Regions from separate parts of the Acidovorax sp. GW835-FHT14B10 genome, predicted to be linked through region 3. Evidence: predicted binding sites of a transcription regulator. Region 3 holds the regulator's gene; each other region holds the start of a gene.
What was found. Region 3 encodes LexA, which represses DNA repair genes until DNA is damaged. Its sites were predicted from a motif close to ACTGTATNNNNATACAGT; they were not measured.
Positions count from the first base shown of each region.

Region 1: AC1Q5S_RS11540 (PA0069 family radical SAM protein) is a predicted target of LexA. The motif match lies at 1,343-1,360, and genes of this name have one in related genera.
Region 2: AC1Q5S_RS08495 (DNA topoisomerase IV subunit B) is a predicted target of LexA. The motif match lies at 1,792-1,809, and genes of this name have one in related genera.

Region 1 covers NZ_JBXAGC010000013.1:7,438-10,711, forward strand. The annotation lists gene AC1Q5S_RS11530 (acyltransferase family protein) at 1-805, shown strand, start outside; gene rnk (nucleoside diphosphate kinase regulator) at 819-1,232, opposite strand; gene AC1Q5S_RS11540 (PA0069 family radical SAM protein) at 1,362-2,513, shown strand; gene AC1Q5S_RS11545 (sodium-dependent bicarbonate transport family permease) at 2,560-3,274, opposite strand, start outside.
Region 2 covers NZ_JBXAGC010000008.1:103,827-107,100, forward strand. The annotation lists gene AC1Q5S_RS08480 (class I SAM-dependent methyltransferase) at 1-242, opposite strand, end outside; gene AC1Q5S_RS08485 (hypothetical protein) at 320-475, opposite strand; gene AC1Q5S_RS08490 (MFS transporter) at 502-1,719, opposite strand; gene AC1Q5S_RS08495 (DNA topoisomerase IV subunit B) at 1,842-3,274, shown strand, end outside.
Region 3 covers NZ_JBXAGC010000034.1:30,029-33,302, forward strand. The annotation lists gene adk (adenylate kinase) at 1-580, shown strand, start outside; gene AC1Q5S_RS19635 (asparaginase) at 635-1,588, opposite strand; gene lexA (transcriptional repressor LexA) at 1,670-2,344, shown strand; gene AC1Q5S_RS19645 (D-2-hydroxyacid dehydrogenase family protein) at 2,990-3,274, shown strand, end outside.

The DNA of each region.
Region 1 (3,274 bases), on a different contig from region 3:
GGTGGCGGCGCTGGTGCGCCGCTGGACGGATCACCCCTCGGTGCCCGGTGCGCCCGATCTGGCCCAGCTGGTGGCCAATGCGCTGCTGCTGCAGGACATCGTGGGCGAAGAGGCGCTGTCCGCGGGCGTATGGTACGTTGCCATCGACTTTCAGCTTTTCGTGTGTTCCGCGCTGCTGTTCGCGCTGGTGCGGGTGGTTTGCACCGGAGAGCGGGCGCGCCATACCGTCTGGGCGGGGCGTGCGCTGGTGGTGGCCGGCACGGCGGCCTCGTTGCTGCTGTTCAACCGCCAGCCGCAAATCGATATGTGGGCCCTGTATTTCCTGGGCGCCTATGGCATGGGCATGATGGCCTGCTGGGCAGTGCACGCACCGCGCGCCGGTGGGTGGATGGCGGCCATTGCCATGCTGGGTGCCGCCGCCCTGGCGCTGGATTTCCGGGAGCGCATTGCCGTGGCGTTGGTGACGGCGCTGGCGCTGGCATGGGCGCTGCGGTCAACCCGCTGGCGGCAGTGGCCGGGGCTCGCACCGGTGGTGCGGCTCGGGCAGCGGTCGTATTCGGTGTTTCTGGTGCACTTTCCGGTGTGCCTGCTGGTCAATGCGGTGGTCGGCCACCTGTGGCCGGAAACGCCCGCCTGGAATGCGCTGGGCATGCTGGCGGCCTTTGCCTTGTCGCTGATGGCGGGGTGGCAGCTGTATGAGCGTGTGGAGCGCCATGTGCCGTCCTGGAGCACGGCGCTGCGCTGGCAGGCCGGGCTGGTGGGCACCGGGATGCTGGTGGCCGTGACCACCAACCATTGGGCCTGATTGCGCGCGCCGGTCAGCGGTGCAGTTCGCCCGCGCTCTCGGGCTGGTACACGATGCTTTTCACCCGCACGGTCATGGCCTTGCCGCCAGGGCCGGGCCAGGCCAGTTCATCACCCACCGACAGGCCCAGCAAGGCACTGCCCACGGGGGCGAAGATCGAGATGCGGTCGGCGCTGCCGTCCATGTCGCGTGGGTACACCAGCGTCAGGCAGAACTCCTTGCCGGTTTCCTGCATCGTGAACTGCACCGTGGAGTTCATGGTCACCACATTCGGCGGGATTTCCTCGGGCGCCAGCACATCGGCGCGGTCCAGCTCTGCCTGCAGATCGGCCTTGCCCGGGAAGACGCTGGCCGGAATCGCCGCCAGCAATGCCTCAATGCGGTCCAGGTCCAGGGATGACAGGATGATCTGGGGTTTGCGCGCCATGCCGTACCTCGAAAGCTAGTTGTAAAGGCCGGGACTGTAGTGGATCGCGAATCTCGCACTGCATCGCGTGGTCAAAGCGGGTGCGGTTTCTTGCACGGAAAAACCTGAAGGCTGTATATTCATACAGCCATGCAAAGTGAAATCCACCCCGATGATCTGCCCGGCGGCTTGCCGCCAGAAGCGCGCATTTCCATCCACGCCATTCGCGGTCGGGGTGCCGCCACGTTCATGCCCCACCGGTTCATGCACGATACCCGGGCGGCAGTGGATGATGGCTGGGATTTGCCGCCGGAGGATGCGGAGCAGGCCGCGCCGCCACCCACCCGCGTGCACCTGCAAACCGCACGCAGCGCGCTGTGCGCCAACGATTCCCCCGACATCTTTTTTGACCACTCGGTCAACCCTTACCGGGGCTGCGAGCATGGCTGTGTCTATTGCTATGCCCGGCCCACGCACAGTTATCTGAACCTGTCGCCAGGGCTCGATTTCGAGACGCAGATCATTGCCAAACACAACATTGCCGCGGTGTTGCGCTCCGAGCTTTCGCGCCCTGGCCATGTGCCGCGCCTGCTGAATATCGGCTCGGCCACCGATTGCTACCAGCCGGTGGAGCGCGAACTGCGGCTCACGCGCGGTGTGATCGAGGTGCTGCGCGATGCGCGGCATCCGTTTTCGCTCCTCACCAAGAGCAGTGGGGTCGAGCGCGACCTCGACCTGCTGGTGCCGCTGGCGGCGCAGCGCCTGGCGGCGGTGTATGTGACCATCACCACGCTGGATGCGCAGCTGGCCCGGCGCATGGAGCCGCGCGCGGCCGCGCCGCACCGGCGCCTGCGCACCATCCGCGCCCTGGCCGAGGCCGGCGTGCCTGTGGGGGTGAGCGTGGCGCCGCAGATTCCCTTCATCACCGAAGACATGGAGCAGGTGCTGGAGGCCGCGTGCGATGCGGGTGCGCGCAGCGCCTTCTACACCGTGCTGCGCCTGCCCTGGGAGCTGGATGCGCTGTTTCGCGAATGGCTGGCGTTGCATTACCCGCAGCGCGCCGCCCGCGTGATGGCCCGCGTGCAAGATCTGCACAACCTCGGCAACGCCCAGCGCGGCGCAGGCAAAACCTACGACAGCGACTACACCACCCGCATGAAGGGCAGCGGCCTGTGGGCTGACCTGCTGCGCCAGCGCTTTACCGGCGCCTGTCGCAGGCTGGGGCTGAGCCGCGAGCGCGTGGAACTGGACCTGGGCCAGTTCCGCCCGGGGCTGGCGCGGGGGCAGGGCAGCCTGTTCTGAGCCGGCTGCACGGCTGTGGCGCCGGGAGGGTGAAGGCTGGTGCGAACTATCCTTGCCACAGCCGCTGCACCACCTGCGTGTACAGCGGGATGCCCAGCACGATGTTGAGCGGAAACGTCACTCCCAGCGACAGGCTTACATACAGCGAGGGTTCTGCCTCGGGGATGGCAAAGCGCACCACCGCGGGCACGGCGATGTACGACGCGCTGGCCGCCAGTACCGCCAGCAGCACGGCGTCGCCCATGGGCACCTGCAGCAGCCAGGCCAGCGCAACTGCCAGGCTGGCATGCAGCAGCGGCCCCAACACCGCATAGGCCAGCAGCCAGGGCGATTGCCGGCGCACGGCGGGCAGGTTGCGCGCGGTAGAGAGCCCCATGTCCAGCAAGAACAGGCACAGCATGCCCTTGAACAGGTCGCCCGAGAAGGGCTGCATGGCTGCCTTGCCCGCATCGCCCGTCACCAGGCCAATCACCATGGCACCCAGCAGCAGCAATTGCGTGCCATCGGTAAACGATTCGTGCAGGATCTTGCCTATCGCCAGGCGCGGTCCCGGTGGGGCCGTTGCTGTGCCACCGTTGCCCATGGCCCCCGCGCCCAGGGTTGCCCCACCCATCGATGCCATCGCCACCACGGGCTGCACGCGGCTGATGGGGACTGCGGCAGTTGCCGGCGCCGCCTGACGCTGCCGCAGTGCATTGGCCAGCATCACTGCCAGGATGATGGCGGGTGACTCCATCAGTGCCATGGCGGCTGCCATGTAG
Region 2 (3,274 bases), on a different contig from region 3:
AACTGCCGGCCGGCAAAGGGCCAGGGGCCCGCTTCGATGTCGGCGCAGTGGATTTCGCCCCAGGTGGTGCAGGCCGCCACGGCGTCGGCGGAGCGGTCCACGCCCACGGTGGGGTGGCCATGTTCGTGCATCCAGCGCAGGTGGCGGCCCGCGCCGCAGGCCACGTCCAGCACCGTGCTGCCCGGCGGTGCCAGGGGAGACCAGCGGCGCACCCAGTCTGAAGGGGCTTCAGTGCCGTGCATGGGAAATGTTTGCTATTGCAATAAGAGCTGCTGGCGGTTGATTCATGAGCGCTCGTGGCCTAGAAGGCTTGAAATCCTCAGAAACATGCCCAAAGCTGGTCTGACAGCATGACCATGAAGCCTGGCGCGGTGTACAGCGCAAACACCGCCAGCAAGGCCAGCACAGCGGCCACCCAGCCCAGCAGCCGGGCGGGGCGGAATACAGGGCGTGGAGTGGGGTTGTGCAGGGCCATGGACGGATTGTTCGGAACGGGTGTGGTCAGGCGGGCAGCGGCGCGGCGCGCCGGATGGGGGCTTCCTTGACGGGAAGATTCACCAGTCCCGCAAAAATTCCCAACCCGATCGCGATGTACCAGACCACATCGTAGCTGCCCGTGCGGTCATACAGGTAGCCGCCCAGCCACACGCCCATGAAGCTGCCGACCTGGTGGCTGAAAAAGACAAAGCCGCCCAGCATGGACAGATGCTGCACGCCAAAAATCTGCGCAATGGCGGCATTGGTGGGAGGCACGGTGGACAGCCACAGTGCCCCCATCACGGCGGAAAACACATACACCGACAGCGGCGACAGGGGCACCAGCAGAAAAACGGTGATGACCACGGCCCGCGCAAAGTAGATGAAGGCCAAAATCCTGCGCTTGGGCATGCGCTGGCCCAGTGTGCCCGCAATGTAGGTGCCGAACACATTGAACAGCCCGATCAGCGCCAGTGAATAGCTGGCCACCTGGGGCGAGAGCCCATGGTCGCGCAGGTAGCTGGGCATGTGCACGCCAATGAAGACCACCTGGAAGCCACATACGAAATACCCCGCCGTCAGCAGCAGGAAGCTGGGGTAGCGGAACGCCTCGCCCAGCGCCTGCGCAATGGTCTGGTCGCGTCGGGCGGGGGCCGATCCGTGAAATCCAGGTTCGCGCAGACCGAAAGCCAGCGGAACGATGAGCAGCACCATCAGCGCCAGTGCCAGCAGCGCCTGCTGCCAGCCCAGGCTGGCAATCAGCCAGCCCTCCACCGGAACCATCAGAAACTGCCCGAACGAGCCGGCCGCCGCTGCCACGCCCATGGCCCATGAGCGTTTTTCGGGTGCGATCTGGCGGCCCAGCACGCCGTAGATCACGGCATAGGTGGTGCCTGCCTGGGCTGCGCCGATGAGCACACCCGCAGTCAGCGCAAACAGGGTGGGCGTGGGTGACAGCGCCATGCCGGCCAGGCCCAGGCCATAGAGCACGGCGCCGCCCATCAGCACGCGAAAGGCACCAAACCGGTCGGCCACCATGCCCACAAAAATGCCGATCAGGCCCCAGGACAGGTTCTGGATGGCAATGGCCAGCGCGAACGACTGCCGCGTCCAGCCCATTTCCTGGGTGACGGGCTGCAGCCACAGCCCGAAGCCGTGGCGGATGCCCATGGACAGCGTCACGATGGCGGCCCCGCACGCGAGCACCTGGAGCATGGACAGTTTGGGGGGATTCGTAGGCATGTGGGGAATGTAGCGAATACCGCACGCATTTGCCTGACACCTGCATGACCCTCAACGGCAAGGGTTGGAACGGCTGGGTATTCATCCAGTTCGCATGGTGCTGCGGCACTACAATCCGCCCCATGTCTGTCAAACCGTCTTCTGTGTCCGCCAGCGAATATTCCGAGGGTTCGATCCGTGTGCTCAAGGGGCTGGAGCCTGTCAAGCAACGCCCGGGCATGTACACCCGCACCGACAACCCCCTGCACATCATCCAGGAGGTGCTCGACAACGCCGCCGACGAGGCGCTGGCCGGCTACGGCAGGAAGATCAAGGTCACGCTGCATGCCGATGGCTCGGTGGGCATCGAAGACGACGGGCGCGGCATTCCGTTTGGCATGCATCCAGAAGAAAAGGCCCCGGTGATCGAGCTGGTCTTCACCCGCCTGCACGCGGGCGGCAAGTTTGACAAGGGCAAGGGCGGCGCGTACAGCTTCTCGGGCGGTTTGCATGGCGTGGGCGTGAGCGTCACCAACGCCCTGGCCACGCGCCTGGAAGCCAGCAGCCACCGCGAAGGGCAGGTGGCGCGCCTGGTGTTCTCGGCGGGTGACGTGATCGAGCCGCTGGTGGCCCGCCCCCTGGAGGCCGGCGAGCGCAAGCAGGGCACCACGGTGCGCGTGTGGCCCGATGCCAAATACTTTGAATCGAGCACCCTGCCGCTGGGCGAGCTCACCCACCTGCTGCGCAGCAAGGCGGTGCTGATGCCGGGCGTGTCGGTCTCGCTTGCCAACGAGAAGACGCGGGACACGCAAACCTGGCAATACAAGGGCGGTCTGCGCGACTACCTGCAGCAGACGCTCAACGGCGACCCGGTGATCCCGCTGTTCGAGGGCGAGGGCTTTGCCGACAGTGGCCATGACAACTTTGCCGAGGGCGAGGGTGCCTCGTGGTGCGTGGCCTTCACCGAAGACGGCCAGCCCGTGCGCGAAAGCTATGTCAATCTGATCCCCACCAGCGCTGGCGGCACGCACGAGAGCGGCTTGCGCGATGGCCTGTTCAACGCCGTCAAGAGCTTCATCGAGCTGCACAGTCTTTTGCCCAAGGGCGTGAAGCTGATGCCCGAAGACGTGTTTGCGCGCGCCAGCTATGTGCTCAGTGCCAAGGTGCTGGACCCCCAATTCCAGGGCCAGATCAAGGAGCGCCTGAACTCGCGCGATGCCGTGCGGCTGGTGAGCGGCTTTGTGCGTCCGGCGCTTGAACTCTGGCTCAACCAGCATGTCGAATACGGCAAGAAGCTGGCCGAACTCGCCATCAAGGCCGCGCAAACCCGCCAGAAGGCCGGCCAGAAAGTCGAAAAACGCAAGGGCTCGGGCGTGGCCGTGCTGCCCGGCAAGCTCACCGATTGCGAAAGCCGCGACATTGCCTACAACGAGGTGTTCCTGGTTGAGGGCGATTCGGCCGGCGGCAGTGCCAAGATGGGCCGCGACAAGGAGAACCAGGCCGTGCTGCCGCTGCGCGGCAAGGTGCTCAACACCTGGGAGGTGGACCGCGACCGGCTGTTTGCCAACAACGAGAT
Region 3 (3,274 bases):
CCCGCAAATCTCCACCGGCGACATGCTGCGCGCAGCCGTCAAGGCTGGCACGCCGCTGGGCCTGCAGGCCAAGGCCGTGATGGATTCGGGCGCCCTGGTCAGCGACGACATCATCATCGGCCTCGTCAAGGAACGCATCACCCAACCCGACTGCGCCCAGGGCTTTCTGTTCGACGGTTTTCCCCGCACCATTCCACAGGCCGACGCCATGAAGGCGGCTGGCGTCAGGCTCGACTACGTGCTCGAAATCGACGTGCCGTTCGACGCCATCATCGAGCGCATGAGCGGTCGCCGTTCGCACCCCGCCAGTGGCCGCACCTACCACGTCAAGTTCAATCCACCCAAGGTGGCAGGCAAGGACGACCTGACCGGTGAAGACCTGATCCAGCGCGAAGACGACAAGGAAGAAACCGTCAAGAAACGCCTGCAGGTCTACAGCGACCAGACCCGCCCGCTGGTGGACTACTACAGCCACTGGGCCCAGGCCGAACCCGGCGCCGCCCCCAAATACCGCGCCATCAGCGGCACAGGCAGCGTCGAAGAAATCACGGCACGCGCAATGCAGGCCCTGGCGAGCTGAATCTCCGCTCGATCCGCACCGGCTGTGCGTCCGGTGCGGCACTGCGATAAGCGGTCACCACAGCAGGTCCAGCATCAGCGAGATGCGTGCCTTCACCGGAGACAGGCCCCGGGAATCGGGTAGCGCATCGCCAGGCCTGGGCAGCACCTGGCCTTCCGGGCAGCGCGTGGAACGCACTACTTTCACACCCGCCGCCTGCGCGCGCAGCAGCGCTGATTCCAGCACATGGTGAAGCGTGCCGTTGCCCGTGGCGGCCACCACGATGCCCTGCACGCCATCGCGCAACAGCGCATCCACCAGCGCACCCGTTGCGCCAGCGTAGCCCATCACCACCTCGACGCGCGGCCATTGCACGCAATTGACTATCTTTTCAAGAGCAACTTGTGCTTGCACTGATCGCGCCAACGGCCAATCCTGCACCAAACGCACCGCCCCCTCCTCCACCCAGCCCAGCGGGCCGGCCTCGCCCGAACTGAATGCATCTACCCGGTAGGGATGCACCTTCTGCACACGCTGCGCGCCATGCACCACGCCGGCCGCCACCACCATGACGCCCCGGGCCCCCGCAGTCGCCGCCACCGCGACGGCATCGAGCAGGTTCTGCGGTCCGTCAGGCGTCAAGGCCGTGGCGGGCCGCATCGCGCAGGTCAACACCACCGGCTTGCGGGCATCCAGCACCGAGTGCAAGAACCAGGCGGTCTCTTCCAGCGTATCCGTGCCGTGGGTGATGACCACGCCGCGCACCTCGGGATCGGCGAGCGCGCTGGCGCAACGCTCTGCCAGCGTCTGCCACACGCTGAACTCCATGTCCTTGCTGTCCAGCTGTGCAAGCTGCTCGGCCAACAACCCCCCGCAGGCCGCTGCCTGCAAGCCGGGCACCGCATGCAGCAACTGCTCAACACCCACCTGCGCGGCGGTGTAGCCAATGTTGTCGCCCCGGGTAGCAGATGTGCCAGCAATGGTTCCACCGGTTCCCAGCACCACAATTTTTTGCGTGTTCACTTGCATCCTTTGAAAAACTGGTGAAAAATACAGTTACTGGATTAATAAACAGTTATCCCCACCAACGTGGCACGCACTGGAAACACCATGCTCGACAACCCCAAGCTCACGGCCCGCCAGCAACAAATCCTGGACCTAATCCAGGTGGCCATCTCCCGCACCGGCGCTCCGCCCACCAGGGCAGAAATCGCCACAGAGCTGGGCTTCAAGTCCGCCAACGCCGCAGAAGAGCACCTGCAGGCCCTTGCCCGCAAGGGTGTCATCGAACTGGTCAGCGGCACGTCCCGCGGCATCCGCTTGCGTGGTGACACAGTGCGCTCCATCAATGCGGCGCGCGGCACCCAGTTCAGCCTGCCTATCCCGGGATTGTCGCAGCTGGTCTTGCCCCTGATTGGCCGCGTAGCGGCAGGCTCGCCCATTCTCGCGCAGGAGCATGTGGACCAGACCTACAGCGTGGAAAACAGCCTCTTCCAGCACAAGCCCGATTACCTGCTCAAGGTGCGCGGCATGTCCATGCGCGACGCCGGCATCATGGACGGCGATCTGCTAGCCGTGCAATCCACCCGGGAAGCCCGCAACGGCCAGATCGTGGTGGCCAGGCTGGGTGACGATGTCACCGTCAAACGCCTGCGTCGCACGGCCAGCACCATTGAGCTGCTGCCCGAAAACCCCGATTACCCCGTGATTGTGGTTCAGCCAGGCGAGGTTTTCGCGATTGAAGGCCTGGCCGTGGGCTTGATCCGCAACACCATGCTCATGTAATTCCCCATCCTCTGCTGCGCGCCTCAGGTGGCGGGCGTTTGGCAAGCCCCTGGCGGGTTTTCCAGCCCTGAGAGCGCGCACCCCCTGCAATCCTGCCTGTGCTCAACCCCTGATACATGGAGTTTTCACATGGGACTTGCCTTGTTCGCACTCTCTGCACTATCTCAACCGATTCACACCCTCGCGCAATGGCTGCATCCCAGGCGCTGCACGCCTGCGCACAGCCCTGCGCACGCGGCGCGCACACCCGGCGTGCGCCACGAAGGTCTTTCGTCCTGCGCGGTGGCCAGCATCGTCCCAGAGGTGGCAGGTTCGGCGTCAGGCAGCACGGGCTGTCAGCCCGCTGCTCGCATGCACAGTGCGTCTTGCGCCACCACCGGACCGGGCGCCGCAAGCCGTCGAGGCACCCGACGCCCGGTGCGCGTTCTGCATCCGGCATCCCGCTCGGAGGTCGGGCGCATGGTCATCTCGGGCCGCATGGCCGATGTCTGCGCCGAGCTGGAGCGCATGGCCGCTTGCGAAACATGCCACTGAGGCCCACATCCCCAGCTCTGGCGCAACGGGTGCCACAAAGCGTTGCATTCTGTTCGAGAGCCTAGGGGCGGCAAGACCTCCGACCAGCCCCCGCCAAGGCACAATGGCGGGATGAATATTGTGATTCTGGATGACTATCAGGATGCGGTGCGCAAACTCCATTGCGCAAGCCGGCTCGATCCCTACTCAGCAAAGGTCTACACCAACACGGTGAAAGGTCAGGGGCAACTGGCGGTGCGCCTGAAGGATGCAGACATCATCGTGCTGGTGCGTGAACGCACCCAGATCACGCGCCAGCTGGTCGAAAAACTGCCTCGACTGAAACTGATTGCCCAAACCGGCAAGATCGGCAGCCATATCGATGTGACTGCGTGCACCGAGCGCGGCATCGCCGTG